2 regions of the Micromonospora sp. WMMD812 genome follow, and region 2 is predicted to be linked to the other one. Evidence: riboswitches for the same ligand, from Rfam matches in the RefSeq annotation. Region 2 holds a riboswitch; the other holds the start of a gene.
The links. Region 2 has a riboswitch for cobalamin ahead of O7603_RS32210 (hypothetical protein). Riboswitches for the same ligand answer to the same signal wherever they lie in the genome.
Positions count from the first base shown of each region.

Region 1: it holds a riboswitch for cobalamin, as region 2 does, so the genes downstream of both, cobN (cobaltochelatase subunit CobN) here and O7603_RS32210 (hypothetical protein) in region 2, are expected to answer to the same signal.

Region 1 covers NZ_CP114904.1:457,454-464,640, forward strand. Annotated here, with positions in the region: gene O7603_RS02010 (aldo/keto reductase) at 1-876, shown strand, start outside; gene O7603_RS02015 (hypothetical protein) at 915-1,661, opposite strand; gene O7603_RS02020 (hypothetical protein) at 1,769-2,104, shown strand; gene O7603_RS02025 (MBL fold metallo-hydrolase) at 2,169-2,894, opposite strand; cobalamin riboswitch at 3,075-3,204, shown strand; gene cobN (cobaltochelatase subunit CobN) at 3,493-7,161, shown strand; gene O7603_RS02035 (VWA domain-containing protein) at 7,158-7,187, shown strand, end outside.
Region 2 covers NZ_CP114904.1:6,988,870-6,996,056, reverse strand. Annotated here, with positions in the region: gene aceA (isocitrate lyase) at 1-1,267, shown strand, start outside; gene aceB (malate synthase A) at 1,264-2,874, shown strand; cobalamin riboswitch at 3,053-3,274, shown strand; partial or broken gene O7603_RS32210 (hypothetical protein) at 3,522-3,875, shown strand; cobalamin riboswitch at 4,040-4,253, shown strand; gene O7603_RS32205 (ribonucleoside-diphosphate reductase subunit alpha) at 4,388-6,778, shown strand; gene O7603_RS32200 (ribonucleotide-diphosphate reductase subunit beta) at 6,832-7,187, shown strand, end outside.

The DNA.
Region 1 (7,187 bases), 600 kb from region 2:
GCGGCCGCCGCGGGCACCTGGACGCTGGGCGACCGGACCGTCAACCGGATGGGCTTCGGCTCGATGCGGATCACCGCCCACCCGGACCGGGAGCGCGCGGTCGCGGTGCTGCGCCGCGCGGTCGAGCTGGGCGTGAACCACATCGACACCGCCGCCTTCTACGTCTCGCCCGGCGGCACCCTGGATGTCGGGGATGGGCCCCCGCGGTTCGCCACCGAGCTGATCCGCGCGGCGTTCGCGCCGTATCCGGACGACCTGGTGATCGCGACCAAGGTCGGTCCCGGGTACGACCCGGAGGGCGGCTTCACCGAGGCGCTCACCCCGGAGCGGCTGCGCGCCCAGGTCGAGGAGAACCTGCGCCGGCTCGGCCGGGACCACCTCGACCTGGTCAACCTGAGGGCCTACAAGCGGCCCACGCCGGTTCCGTTGGCGGACCGCTTCGGGGCCCTGGCCGAACTGCGGGCGGCGGGGCTCATCCGCCACCTCGGGCTCTCCAACATCCGCCCGGAGCACCTCGACGAGGTCCGGGACATCGCGCCGGTGGTCTGCGTGCAGAACGCCTACGGGGTGGACGCCTACCGGGAGGACGACGCCTTCGTCCGCCTCTGCGGCGAGCGCGGGATCGCGTACGTGCCGTTCTTCGCGCTGGCCGGCACCCGGCGGGAGGCGGGCGCGTCGGCCGAGGCGAACGAGGCGGTGCTGGCCGTCGCCGACGCCCACGGGGTCACCCCGCACCAGGTGCGGCTGGCCTGGACCCTGCACCAGGGCCCGCACGTGCTGGCCATCCCCGGCACCGGAAACCCGGCGCACCTGGCGGCCAACGTCGCCGCCGGCGCGGTGCGGCTCACCCCGGAGGACCTGGCCCGTCTCGGCTGAGCCCGCCGGCCAGGGCCGGCCCGCCCACCCGGCGATCCTCAGTCGCGCAGCCAGACCCGCAGCGGCCCGACCCGGGCGAAGCCGACCCGTAGCGCCGGATCGAGGTCTGGCCCGGACTCGTAGCCGACCAGCGGCGCCCCGGGTCGGGTCGCGCAGATCCCGGCCCAGATCTCCGCCACGCCGTCGCCGACGGCGAAGACGTTGGAGACCCCGGTCGCCGGGCCGCTGCGGTGGAGCACGGCGCCGCCGGCGACCGACCCGTCGGGCGCGTACCGGGCCAGCACGGTCACCCGGGGGTCGGCCAGCAACTCCGGGCGGAACAGCGCGCCGCCGCCGTGCGCGGCCGCCCAGGCGGCCAACCGGTCCGGGCTGGTCACCGGAGTCAGCGGCACGGCGCCGGGCCGCTGAGCGGCGGACCGCCCGGTCCCGGGCCGGCGAGCGGCGGGCGCGTCGGCGGCAGGCTCGCCCAGCGCCGGCGGGTCGGCGGGTGGCCGGTGGATCCAGTCGGCGGCGAAGAGCACGCGGAAGCCGTACGGTGCGAGGTCGAGGTCGGCGAAGCTGTCCTTCACCGACGCGCCCGGGCCGTCGTCGATGCGGTTCAGCAGGACGGCGGCGCGGACCCCGGGCCGCAGCGTGACGGCGTCCGGGTACCAGGGCGGCGAGCGGCGCGGCACCGACCAGGCGTCCGCGTCGGTCCGCCCGGCCAGGCCGTGGCTGGCGCACACGCTGCCGCACCACTGAGCGTTGTCGGCGGCCGCCCGCACCGCCACCGTCACTCCGGCCACGGCCCGACCCTACCGAGGTCGCCGGGGTCAGGTCGCTCCCATCCGGCTCGCAGCGGATTGACAGGAAACGGTGCTGCACTGGAGGAGCACCGAGGAGAGGAGGGGGCATGGGCTGGTTCAACCGGCGGTCACGCGCCGCCCACGGGGCACCGACGAAGCTCGACCGGGAGGCGACCCGGGAGGACCTCGCCGCGCTGGAGGCGTTCGTCACCAGCCGGCAGGGTGTGGAGTTCTACCTGGAGCCGGAGACCACGGCGACCGACACCACGGTGGTGGCGATCGCCCACGACGGCGAATGGATCCGTCGGCGCACCGGCTCGCCGCGGGCGGCGGCCGACATCGCCCGCCGCCGCGCCGTCCCGCTGTACGAGGCCGCCCGCACCGGCTACCCCGAGCGGATGCGCGCCTGGAACCGGGCCCACCCGGAGCGCCGGATGCGCTGACCGGTCCCGCGCCCCGCCGGCCGCCGGATGACGCGCGACCCGGGATGGGCGCCGGCGTGCCGGCTCAGGCGCCGTCGATCTCCGCCCGGGCCTGCTCCAGGGTCATCGCGTCGCCGTGGCTCGACACGTACCACCGGTAGTCCTCGTCGAGCAGCCGGCGGAGCAGCGCGACGTCGAGGCCGTCCGCGGGCTCGCGCAGGTGCGCGGGTGGCGGGTAGTAGCAGTCGCCGAGGAGCATGACGCCGGAGTCCGGCACCAGCACCACTGTCGAGTCCGGCGCGTGCGCGCCGCCGACGTGCCGCAGCCGTACGCCGACCGGCAGCTCCTCCTCGTCGGTGAAGGTGCGGGTGGGCGGCAGCACCGCGAAGTCGTCCCAGGAGTCCACCGCGAACGCCCGGGCCCGGAAGCTCGGGGCGAGCCGCGGATTGGCGCGGACCTGCTCGCGTAGGTAACGGTGGCTCCACGGCCGGGCCGCCTCGGCCCGCAGCAACTCGCCACCCGTGACGTGTCCCACGATCTCCACGCCGGGCCAGGCGCAGGCGCCCCAGACGTGGTCCCAGTGGTGGTGGGTGTAGACCAGCCAGCGCGGCGGCGGCAGCCCGGCGGCGTCCAGGGCGGCGCGGATCTCGCGGGCGTGCGCCGGGCTCTGCCCCGCGTCGATCAGCACACTGCCGCGTTCGTCGGCCACGACGGCGACGCCGGCCTGGACGGCCTCCGGGTCCGGATCGCCCGGGCAGAGCCAGACGCGACCGGCGAGATGGTGGAACCGCATGGCGATGATGGCCGTCATCCTCCCCGTCGATCCGAGCCGGTCGCTCGTGCCGGCCCGATCCTATGCCCGGCCACCGTCCACACCGGGCGTTCCACTCCGACATCGTCATCAATCGATGGTTTGGGCGACGGTGACCAGCGGGGGCGGCGTTGACCGGCGTCGGACGGGTGTGGCAGCATTCGCGGCCTGACGGCAGTGAAGGAAGCCGGTGCGATTCCGGCGCGGTCCCGCCACTGTCACCGGGGAGCGATCCCCCCTCGTGAGCCACGGCCGTGCGTGCGCGGTTGGAAGGCCGGGGGTGAGCGTCGATCCGGGAGCCAGGATACTTCGGCCGTCGGGACGTACCCCAGGGCGTGGACACCCGAGGAGGACCCGATGACGCACCGCGTCCGCAGCGCCGCCGGCGATCGCCGTGACCGGCCCGCATTCACCTCCGGCGGAGACGTCGGCCTCGCATCCGGCCGCGCCGGCCACTGACGTACGCCCCGCGCCGCCCGTCGGCGTCGGCCCGTGGCCGACGACCCCGCCGGCGGCCCGACGCGGTCGCTGACCCCGCGCCCACCCGCCCGCCCGGCCGCCCACGCGGCGATCCGGGCGTCACTCTCCGGAGCTGTCCGTGCGCACCCTGCTGCTCTCCACCGCCGACACCGACCTGCTGGCCGCCCGCGCCAGCGGCGCCGACTACCGGCTGGCCAACCCGGCCCGCGTCGACGCCGACTCCGTGCCCGCGCTGCTCGACGGCGTCGACCTCGCCGTCGTACGGCTGCTCGGCGGCCCCCCGGCGTGGCCGGACGGGCTCGCCGCGGTGCTCGCCTCCGGCGTGCCCACGGTCGTGCTCGGCGGCGAGTCGGTGCCGGACGCGGAGCTGATGGCGGCGTCCACCGTGCCGTCCGGGGTGGCCACCCAGGCGCTCGCGTACCTGGTCGAGGGCGGCCCCGCCAACCTGGCCGAGCTGGCCCGGTTCCTCTCCGACACGGTGCTGCTCACCGGTGAGGGCTTCGCGCCGCCGGCGCCCACCCCGACCCACGGTGTCCACGGCGACCGCCCGGCGCACCCGGACCGCCCCACGGTGGGGATCGTCTTCTACCGGGCGCACGCGCTCGCCGGGAACACCGGGTTCGTCGACACCCTCGCCGACGCGGTCGAGGCGGCCGGCGGCAACCCGCTGCCCGTCTACTGCGGCTCGCTGCGCGGGCTGACCGCCGGCGACGGCCCGTACGACCTGCTCGCCCGCTGCGACACCCTGCTCGTCACCGTGCTCGCCGCCGGCGGCACCGTCGCCGCCGACGCGTCGGGCGGCGGCGACGAGGACGCCTGGGACGTCGGCGCGCTCGCCGCGCTGGACGTACCGGTTATCCAGGCGCTCTGCCTGACCAGCACCCGCGACCAGTGGGCCGCCTCGGACGCCGGGCTGTCCCCACTGGACGCGGCCATGCAGGTGGCCGTTCCCGAGTTCGACGGCCGGATCATCACCGTGCCGTTCTCGTTCAAGCGGATCGACCCCGACGGCCTGTCGGTGTACGCCGCCGACCCCGAACGCGCCGCCCGGGTCGCCGGCATCGCCGTCCGCCAGAGCCGGCTGCGCCGGCTGCCGAACGCCGACAAGCGCCTCGCCGTCGTGCTCAGCTCGTACCCGACCAAGCACTCCCGGGTCGGCAACGCGGTCGGCCTGGACACCCCCGCCTCCGCGGTGCGGCTGCTCGCCCAGCTCGCCGAGGCCGGCTACCACCTCGGCGACGCGCCGCCGCCCGACGACGGGGACGCGCTGATCCACGCGCTCATCGCCGCCGGCGGCCACGACGTCGAATGGCTCACCCCGGAGCAGCTCGCCGCCGCCGAGGCCCGGGTGCCCGGCGAGGTCTACCGGCGCTGGTTCGACCAGATCCCCGGCGAGCTGCGGGAACGGATGCGCGCCCACTGGGGCGAGCCGCCCGGCGCGCTCTACACCGACGGCGGCGACGTCGTGCTCGCCGGGCTGCGCTTCGGCAATGTGGTGCTGCTCATCCAGCCGCCCCGCGGCTTCGGCGAGAACCCGATCGCCATCTACCACGACCCGGACCTGCCGCCGAGCCACCACTACCTGGCCGCGTACCGGTGGCTCGCCGCGCCCCCGGCCGACGGCGGCTTCGGCGCGGACGCCGTCGTGCACCTCGGCAAGCACGGCACCCTGGAGTGGCTGCCCGGCAAGGGCCTCGGGCTCGCCGCCGACTGCGCCCCGGACGCCGTCCTCGGCGACCTGCCGCTGGTCTACCCGTTCATCGTCAACGACCCCGGCGAGGGCACCCAGGCCAAGCGGCGCGCGCACGCCGTGGTCGTCGACCACCTGGTGCCGCCGATGGCCCGCGCCGAGACGTACGGCGAGCTGGCGAAGCTGGAGCAGCTGCTCGACGAGTACGCCACCGTGCAGGCCCTCGACCCGGCGAAGGTGCCGACCGTGCGGGCGCAGATCTGGGCGCTGGTCCGCGCCGCCGAGCTGCACCACGACCTGCACGCCGAGCACATGCCCGACGCCGACGACTTCGACGACTTCGTGCTGCACCTCGACGGGTACCTGTGCGAGGTCAAGGACGTGCAGATCCGCGACGGCCTGCACGTCCTGGCCGCCGCGCCCACCGGCGAGCCCCGGGTCAACCTGGTCCTGGCGGTGCTGCGCGCGCCGCAGGTCTGGGGCGGCAGCCGCGCGCTGCCCGGCCTGCGGCAGGCCCTCGCCGCCGGCTACGGCCTCGACGAGGCGGCGCTGCTCGCCGAGCCCGGCGCGCGGATGGCCGTGCCGGCGGCGCTCACCGACACCGTGGACGGGCCGGCCGCCACCGCCGCCGACGCCGTCGACCTCATCGAGGCGCTCGCCCGCCGGCTGGTCGTCGGCATGGAGACCCTCGGGTGGGACGCCGCCCAGGTCGGCGCGGTGGTCGGCGAGGTGACCGGCCGGTCGATCCCGGACGCCGAGGCGGTGCTCCGGTTCGCCGCCACCGAGCTGGTGCCCCGGCTCGACCGGACCACCGACGAGCTGACGCACACCCTGGCCGCCCTCGACGGCCGGTTCGTCCCGCCCGGCCCGTCCGGCTCGCCCACCCGGGGCCTGGTGAACGTGCTGCCCACCGGCCGGAACTTCTACTCCGTGGACCCCAAGGCGATCCCCAGCCGCAACGCCTGGGACGTCGGCGTCGCCCTCGCGGACTCGCTGCTGGCCCGCCACCTCACCGACACCGGCGAGTACCCGCGCTCGGTCGGGCTCACCGTCTGGGGCACCAGCGCGATGCGGACCCAGGGCGACGACATCGCCGAGGTCCTGGCGCTGCTCGGCTGCCGCCCCACCTGGGACGACCGGTCCCGCCGGGTCACCGGCGTCGAGGTGGTGCCGCTGGCCGAGTTGGACCGCCCCCGGATCGACGTCACCGTCCGCATCTCCGGCTTCTTCCGCGACGCCTTCCCGCACGTGGTGGCGCTGATCGACGACGCGGTTCGGCAGGTCGCCGCCCTGGACGAGCCGGCCGAGCGCAACTTCGTCCGCGCCCACGTCACCGCCGACGTGGCCGAGCACGGCGACGAGCGGCGGGCCACCGCCCGGATCTTCGGCTCGAAGCCCGGGGCGTACGGGGCGGGGTTGCTGCCGCTCATCGACGCCCGGAACTGGCGCAGCGACGCCGACCTGGCCGAGGTGTACGCCGTCTGGGGCGGCTACGCCTACGGCCGGGGGCTGAACGGGCGGGAGGCGCGGGCCGACATGGAACGCTCCTTCGCCCGGATCGCGGTGGCGGTGAAGAACCAGGACACCCGCGAGCACGACATCGTCGACTCCGACGACTACTTCCAGTACCACGGCGGCATGGTGGCGATGGTCCGCCACCTCACCGGCGCCGCGCCCGCCGCGTACGTGGGCGACTCGGCGATGCCGCACGACGTGCGCACCCGGACGCTGGGTGAGGAGACCCGGCGGGTGTTCCGCGCCCGGGTCGTCAATCCGAAGTGGATCGCGGCGATGCGTCGACACGGCTACAAGGGCGCGTTCGAGCTGGCCGCGACCGTGGACTACCTGTTCGGCTACGACGCCACCGCGGGCGTGGTCGACGACTGGATGTACGAGCACCTGGCCGCCGCGTACGTCTTCGATCCCACCACCAGGGCGTTCCTGGAGGAGTCGAACCCGTGGGCGCTGCGCGGCATCACCGAACGGCTGCTCGAGGCCGCCGACCGGAAGCTGTGGGCCGAACCCGACCCGGCGACCCTCGACCGGCTCCGCGAGACGTACCTGGCCAGCGAGGGCGACCTGGAGGACCGGGCATGACCACGTTTCCGTTCAGCGCGGTGCTC
Region 2 (7,187 bases):
GAACACCGTTGAGCAGTTGCGTACCGAGTGGGAAACCAGTCCGCGGTGGCGGGGAGTGCGGCGCAGCTACCGGGCGGAGGACGTGGTGCGCCTGCGCGGGGCGATCCAGGAGGAACACACCCTGGCCCGGCACGGGGCGGAGCGGCTGTGGCGGCTGCTGCACAGTGAGGACTACATCCACGCGCTGGGCGCGCTCACGGGTAACCAGGCCGTGCAGATGGTCCGGGCCGGCCTCAAGGCGATCTACCTCTCCGGCTGGCAGGTGGCCGCCGACGCCAACCTCGCCGGGCACACCTACCCCGACCAGAGCCTCTACCCGGCGAACTCGGTGCCGGCGGTGGTGCGCCGGATCAACAACGCGCTGCTACGCGCCGCCCAGATCACCGCGGCCGAGGGCGACAGCAGCGGTACCGACTGGCTGGCGCCGATCGTCGCCGACGCCGAGGCCGGCTTCGGCGGGCCGCTCAACGCGTACGAGCTGATGACCGCGATGATCGCGGCCGGCGCGGCGGGGGTGCACTGGGAGGACCAACTGGCCGCGGAGAAGAAATGCGGCCACCTCGGTGGGAAGGTGCTCGTCCCCACCGGCCAGCACATCCGTACCCTCGAGGCGGCGCGGCTCGCCGCCGACGTCGCCGGAGTCCCGTCGGTCGTCATCGCCCGCACCGACGCGCAGGCCGCCACACTGCTCACCACTGACGTGGACGAGCGGGACCGGCCGTTCGTCACCGGCGAGCGGACCGCCGAGGGGTTCTACCGGGTCCGCAACGGCGTCGACCCGTGCATCGCGCGGGGCCTGGCCTACGCCCCGCACGCCGACCTGCTCTGGATGGAGACCAGCACCCCGGACCTGGAGGTCGCGCGCCGGTTCGCCGAGGCGATCAAGGAGCAGTACCCGGACCAGTTGCTCGCCTACAACTGCTCGCCGTCGTTCAACTGGCGCAAGCACCTCGACGATGCGTCCATCGCCAAGTTCCAGCGGGAACTCGGCCACATGGGGTACCGGTTCCAGTTCATCACCCTGGCCGGCTTCCACGCTCTCAACTACTCGATGTTCGACCTGGCCCGCGGGTATGCCAGCGACGGAATGTCCGCCTACGTGGCGCTGCAGGAGCGCGAGTTCGCCGCCGAGTCCGCCGGCTACACCGCCGTCAAGCACCAGCGCGAGGTCGGCACCGGATACTTCGACTTGATCAGCACCGTGCTCAACCCGGCCGCCGAGACCACCGCCCTGCGCGGCTCCACGGAGGAGGAGCAGTTCGCATGAGATACGAGGTGATCGGCCCGATGGCCGAACGGTTCGACGAGGTGCTCACCGCCGAGGCGCTGCAGTTCCTGGTCGCACTGGACAGCGAGTTCGCCGCCCGCCGGGTCGCCCTCCTGGATACCCGACGGGCCCGCCGGGATCGGTACGCTGCCGGCGAGTTGCCCGACTTCCTGCCGGAGACCGCCGCGATCCGCGCCGACCCCAGCTGGCGGGTGGCGCCACCTGCCCCTGGCCTGCTCGACCGGCGGGTCGAGATCACCGGACCCACCGATCGCAAGATGACCGTCAACGCGCTCAACTCCGGGGCGAAGGTGTGGCTCGCCGACTTCGAGGATGCCACCGCCCCCACCTGGCACAACGTCATCGCCGGGCAGCTCAACCTGATCAACGCGCTGGACCGGCGGATCGACTTCACCGACGCGCGCGGCAAACGGTACGCCCTCGGCGACCAGCTGGCGACGATCGTGGTCCGCCCACGCGGCTGGCACCTGGTGGAGAAGGGCATCGCCGTGGACGGACGGCCGATCTCCGCCAGCCTGGTCGACTTCGGGCTCTACCTGTTCCACTGCGCCCGCCGGCAGCTCGACATCGGCGCCGGCCCGTACTTCTACCTGGCCAAGCTGGAGAGCCAACGCGAGGCGCGGCTGTGGAACGACATCTTCGTGTTCGCCCAGCGCTACCTGGGACTACCGCAGGGCACCATCCGGGCGACCACGCTGGTCGAGACCATCACCGCCGCGTTCGAGATGGAAGAGATCCTGTACGAGCTGCGCGAGCACTCGGCGGGGCTGAACGCCGGGCGATGGGACTACATCTTCAGCGTGATCAAGAACTTCGGGCATTGGCCGGACTTCGTCCTGCCGGACCGGTCTGAGATCACCATGACGGTGCCGTTCATGCGCGCCTACACCGAGCTGCTCGTACGCACCTGTCATCGACGCGGAGCGCACGCCATCGGGGGGATGGCCGCGTACATCCCCAGCCGGGACCCGAAGGCCAACGAGGTGGCCCTCGGCCGAGTGCGGGCGGACAAGCAGCGAGAGGCAGGCGACGGGTTCGACGGCTCCTGGGTGGCCCACCCGGGCCTGGTGGACGCCTGTCGGGAGGAGTTCGACGCGGTGCTGGGCGAGCGCCCGAATCAGCTCGACCGGCTCCGGGACGACGTCAGCGTCACCGCCGTCGACCTGCTCGCCGTCGACAAGACGCCGGGTCAGGCGACCGCAGCGGGGTTACGGGCCAACATCGCGGTCGCGCTGCGCTACATCGACGCCTGGCTCGGCGGTGTCGGCGCGGTGGCGCTGTGGAACCTGATGGAGGACGCGGCGACCGCCGAGATCGCGCGCTGCCAGGTCTGGCAGTGGCTGCATCACGGCACTCCGCTGGCCGACGGCGGGCGTGTCACCGACGACCTGGTTCGGTCGATCCTCGCGGAGGAGCTTGCCGCCCTGGCCGCGGAGCGCGACGGCAGCGACCGGGACCGCGCCGAGCAGGCCGCGCGGATCGTCGAGGACACCGCGCTCGGCGAGAACCTACCGGCGTTCTTCACCACCGCCGCGTACGCCCGGCATCTCGGTCCGGACCGGATACCCGCCATGCCGGTCGGCTGACAGAGGACGTCACCGTGCCGGAGCCGGGGACCTCGGGTCCTCCCGGCTCCGGCCGGGGCGTGCCCGTCGGAGTCCCGAGGCCAAGAGGGCACCGCGCGGACGGTGAACGGGTGGCAGGAGGATCGGCGCCGCGCCAGCCGGCGGCCTGGTGCGTCGACCCGCCGTGGATCGTGGCTCCAGGATGGGAGCCGGTGTTGGTTCGCGCGGGCCCGATCGGCCCGGGCGTCGTAAGAGGGAACCCGGTGTGAATCCGGGACTGCCCCGCAGCGGTGAGTGGGAACGACCGCCGTCACACGCACTGGACGCCACGCCGGGTCCGGGAAGCGACGGCCACTAGGAGACCGGATTCGTCCGGTGGCGCCCGCGAGTCCGAAGACCTGCCCACGCCGCGTGTGCAGTCGCATGCGCGCCGACGGCCTCGCGGGAGGGCCCAGGGCGAGGCGGGTGCATCTCCGGCCCTGCCTCCACCTTCCCGAGCCGGGATCGCCGAACCGGGAAGGAATTGCACGGCACATGACGTCCTCGACCACTCCGGGCTATGGATTCGCCGACGCGTGGCACTCCGCGGCAAGTGTGGACCCGGACGACGCCCGGCCGGCGGATGACGAGGACGTGATGCGGGAACTCGCCTCGTACATCGGCCCATCTCCTACGTCGCGGGTGCCCCGGTGCTGGAAAACCTGCATCGGTTCGCCATCTTCACGCTCTTGACCTCAACCGCGGGATGGGACACCGGCCGCGCCATCACCAACACCGTGGCGATCCTCGTGGTCGGTCCGGCCGTCCTGGCCACGCTGCGACGGGCCTCGCGGAAGGCCTCGTACGGGATCGCGGCGACGTTCTCCAGTCCCAGGCCGCGCGGTCACGAGCGATCGCCTGCCGCCAGCCGGCCAATGCCGGTCGAGCGCGAGCCGTCCCAGGTCGAGGCGGAACGCCTACGGGGCGCCGGCTCCTTCGAGGAAGGGACCGCCCCGACAAGTCCCGCGACATCAGATGCGTGAGGCGGCTCACGGGCCGTCTGGCGCCGAGAGCAAGCATCAAACGGCGGCGGTGACGAACGGTCGAGCGGTGGTTGCGCGCTCACCTGAGGCGAGATCTGCGTGACCCTCCGCTGCGACACGCCGACACAGCATCTGGTGTTGCGGAGTCTTCGCCGCGCCCATATATGGTGTCACTTGCAGCTGGTTCGGCTACCGGTCGGTGGTAGTCGAGGCAAGAGGGAACCCGGTGTGAATCCGGGACTGCCCCGCAGCGGTGAGTGGGAACGACCGCCGTCACACAGCACTGGACCGCGAGGTCTGGGAAGCGACGGCCAGTAGGCGACAGGTGTCCTGTCACGCCCACGAGTCCGAAGACCTGCCAGCGCGCCGCACGCGTCGCGTGCGGCGGTCGAAGGCCGCGTGGGACGGCCGACGCCATCAGCCAGCCAGTCATGGCGGGCGCGCCGTCAGGCGACCAGTGGCGTTCCTCCTGCGCGATCGTCGACCTCGTGGACAGGCGTGAGGAGGGGGACATGACGGCGACGCAGGAAAAGGCCGCAGCCGACCAGGCAGTGCCGGAGCAGCGTCGGCATGTGATGCGGGTCCGTAAGCGCAACGGCCACACCGAGCCGGTGGACGTCAACAAGATCGTCAAGGCGGTGGAACGGTGGGTCGCCGACCTTGACGAGGTGGACCCGCTACGGGTTGCCACGAAGACGATCAGCGGGCTGTACGACGGGGCGACCACGGCCGAACTGGACAAGCTGTCGATCCAGACGGCGGCGGAGCTGATCGGCGAGGAGCCGCAGTATTCGAAGTTGGCGGCGCGGCTGCTGGCCGCGTTCGTGGACAAGGAGGTCCGTGGGCAGGGTGTGGCGAGCTTCAGCCAGTCCATCGCGTACGCCCATGGCCTGGGATTGATCGGGGACGAGACCGCGACGTTCGTGGCGCGTAACGCGCGAAAGCTCGACGACGCCGTGGACCCGGACGGGGATCTGCGGTTCGAGTACTTCGGCCTGCGGACGGTCGCGGATCGGTACCTGTTGCGGCATCCGGAGTCGCGGTTGGTGGTCGAGACGCCGCAGTACTGGCTGTTGCGGGTCGCCTGTGGGCTGTCGCAGACGCCGGGCGAGGCGATCGGGTTCTACCGTCTGATGTCCAGCCTGGCGTATCTGCCGAGTTCGCCCACGTTGTTCAACTCCGGGACCCGGCACACCCAGATGTCGTCGTGCTTCCTGGTGGACTCTCCGCGCGACGAACTCGACTCGATCTACGAGCGGTACCACCAGGTCGCCAAGCTGTCGAAGTTCTCGGGAGGGATCGGCATCTCGTGGTCGCGCGTGCGGTCCCGGGGTGCGCTGATCCGCGGCACGAATGGCAAGTCGAACGGCATCGTGCCGTTTCTCAAGACGCTCGACGCCGGGGTGGCCGCGGTCAACCAGGGTGGCCGGCGCAAGGGCGCGGCCTGCGTCTACCTCGAGCCTTGGCACCCGGACATCGAGGAGTTCCTGGAGCTGCGGGACAACACCGGTGAGGAGTCCCGTCGTACGCACAATCTCAATCTGGCGAACTGGATCCCGGACGAGTTCATGCGGCGGGTCGAGGCGGACGGGGACTGGTCGTTGATCGACCCGTCCGACGCGCCCGAGCTGCCCGACCTGTTCGGCGAGGCGTTCGACGAGGCGTACCGGGCGGCAGAGAAGAAGTCCGTCCGGACCGTCAAGGCCCGGGATCTGTACGGGCGGATGATGCGGACTCTCGCGCAGACCGGCAACGGGTGGATGACGTTCAAGGACGCCTCGAACCGGCTGTCCAACCAGACCGGCCTGCCCGGCAACACCATCCACCTGTCCAACCTCTGCACCGAGATCCTCGAGGTGAACAGCGACGCGGAGACCGCCGTGTGCAATCTCGGCTCGGTCAACCTCGGCGCCCATGTCACCGCCGAGGGCGTCGACTGGGAGAAGCTGCGGGCGACGGTCCGTACCGCGGTGGTCTTCCTCGACCGGGTGATCGACATCAACTACTACCCGTCGGATCAGGCGGCGGTGTCGAACCCCCGCTGGCGTCCGGTCGGGCTCGGGTTGATGGGCCTGCAGGACGCGTTCTTCACGCTGCGGCTGCCGTTCGACTCTGCCGGAGCCAGGGAGCTGTCCACCCGGGTGCAGGAGGAGATCTTCCTGACGGCGCTGGAGACGTCGGCCGCGCTCGCCGAGCAGTTCGGCGTGCACCCCGCGTACACCGAGACCCGCGCCGCGAAGGGCGAGCTCCACCCGGACCTGTGGGGTGTCGAGCCCACCCAGCTCGACCGGTGGGCGGCGCTACGGTCGACGATCGCCGCGCACGGCCTGCGGAACTCCCTGCTGGTCGCGATCGCTCCGACCGCCACGATCGCCTCGATCGCCGGCTGCTACGAGTGCATCGAGCCGCAGGTATCCAATCTGTTCAAGCGCGAGACCATGTCCGGTGAGTTCCTCCAGATCAACACGTATCTGGTCCGTGAGCTGAAGGCGCGGGAGCTCTGGACGGCGCCGATCCGCGAACAGATCAAGCGCGCCGAGGGCTCGGTCCAGGGAATCGTCGACCTGCCAGCCGACGTGCGGGACCTGTTCCGTACCGCGTGGGAACTACCGCAGCGGGCCCTGATCGACCTGGCCGCCGCCCGCGCCCCGTTCATCGACCAGTCGCAGTCGCTGAACCTGTTCATGAGCGCGCCGACCATCGGCAAGCTCTCCTCGATGTACCTGTACGCCTGGAAGTCCGGGCTCAAGACCACCTACTACCTGCGGTCGCGTCCCGCGACCCGCATCCAGCAGGCGACCGTCGCCGTCACCCCGGCGCTCAAGCCGATCGTCGCCATGAGTGACGACGAGGCGCTGGCCTGCTCCCTGGAGAACCCGGAAAGCTGCGAGGCCTGCCAGTGACCACCATTCCCGAAACCCGCATCAGCACCAGTACCAGCGCCGGCGAGCGGCACATGCTGCTCGACCCCGGCATGGACCTGACCCTGCGGCCCATGCGCTACCCCCACTTCTTCGACCGGTTCAAGGACGCCATCAAGAACACCTGGACCGTCGAGGAGGTCGACCTCCACTCCGACCTCGCCGACCTGGCCAAGCTCTCCCCGGCGGAACAGCACCTGGTGTCCCGGCTCGTGGCGTTCTTCGCGACCGGCGACACCATCGTCGCCAACAACCTCGTGCTCAATCTCTACCAACACGTCAACTCCCCGGAGGGTCGGCTCTATCTCTCGCGGCAGCTCTTCGAGGAGGCCGTGCACGTCCAGTTCTATCTGAACCTGCTCGACACCTATGTCCCCGACGAGAGGGAACG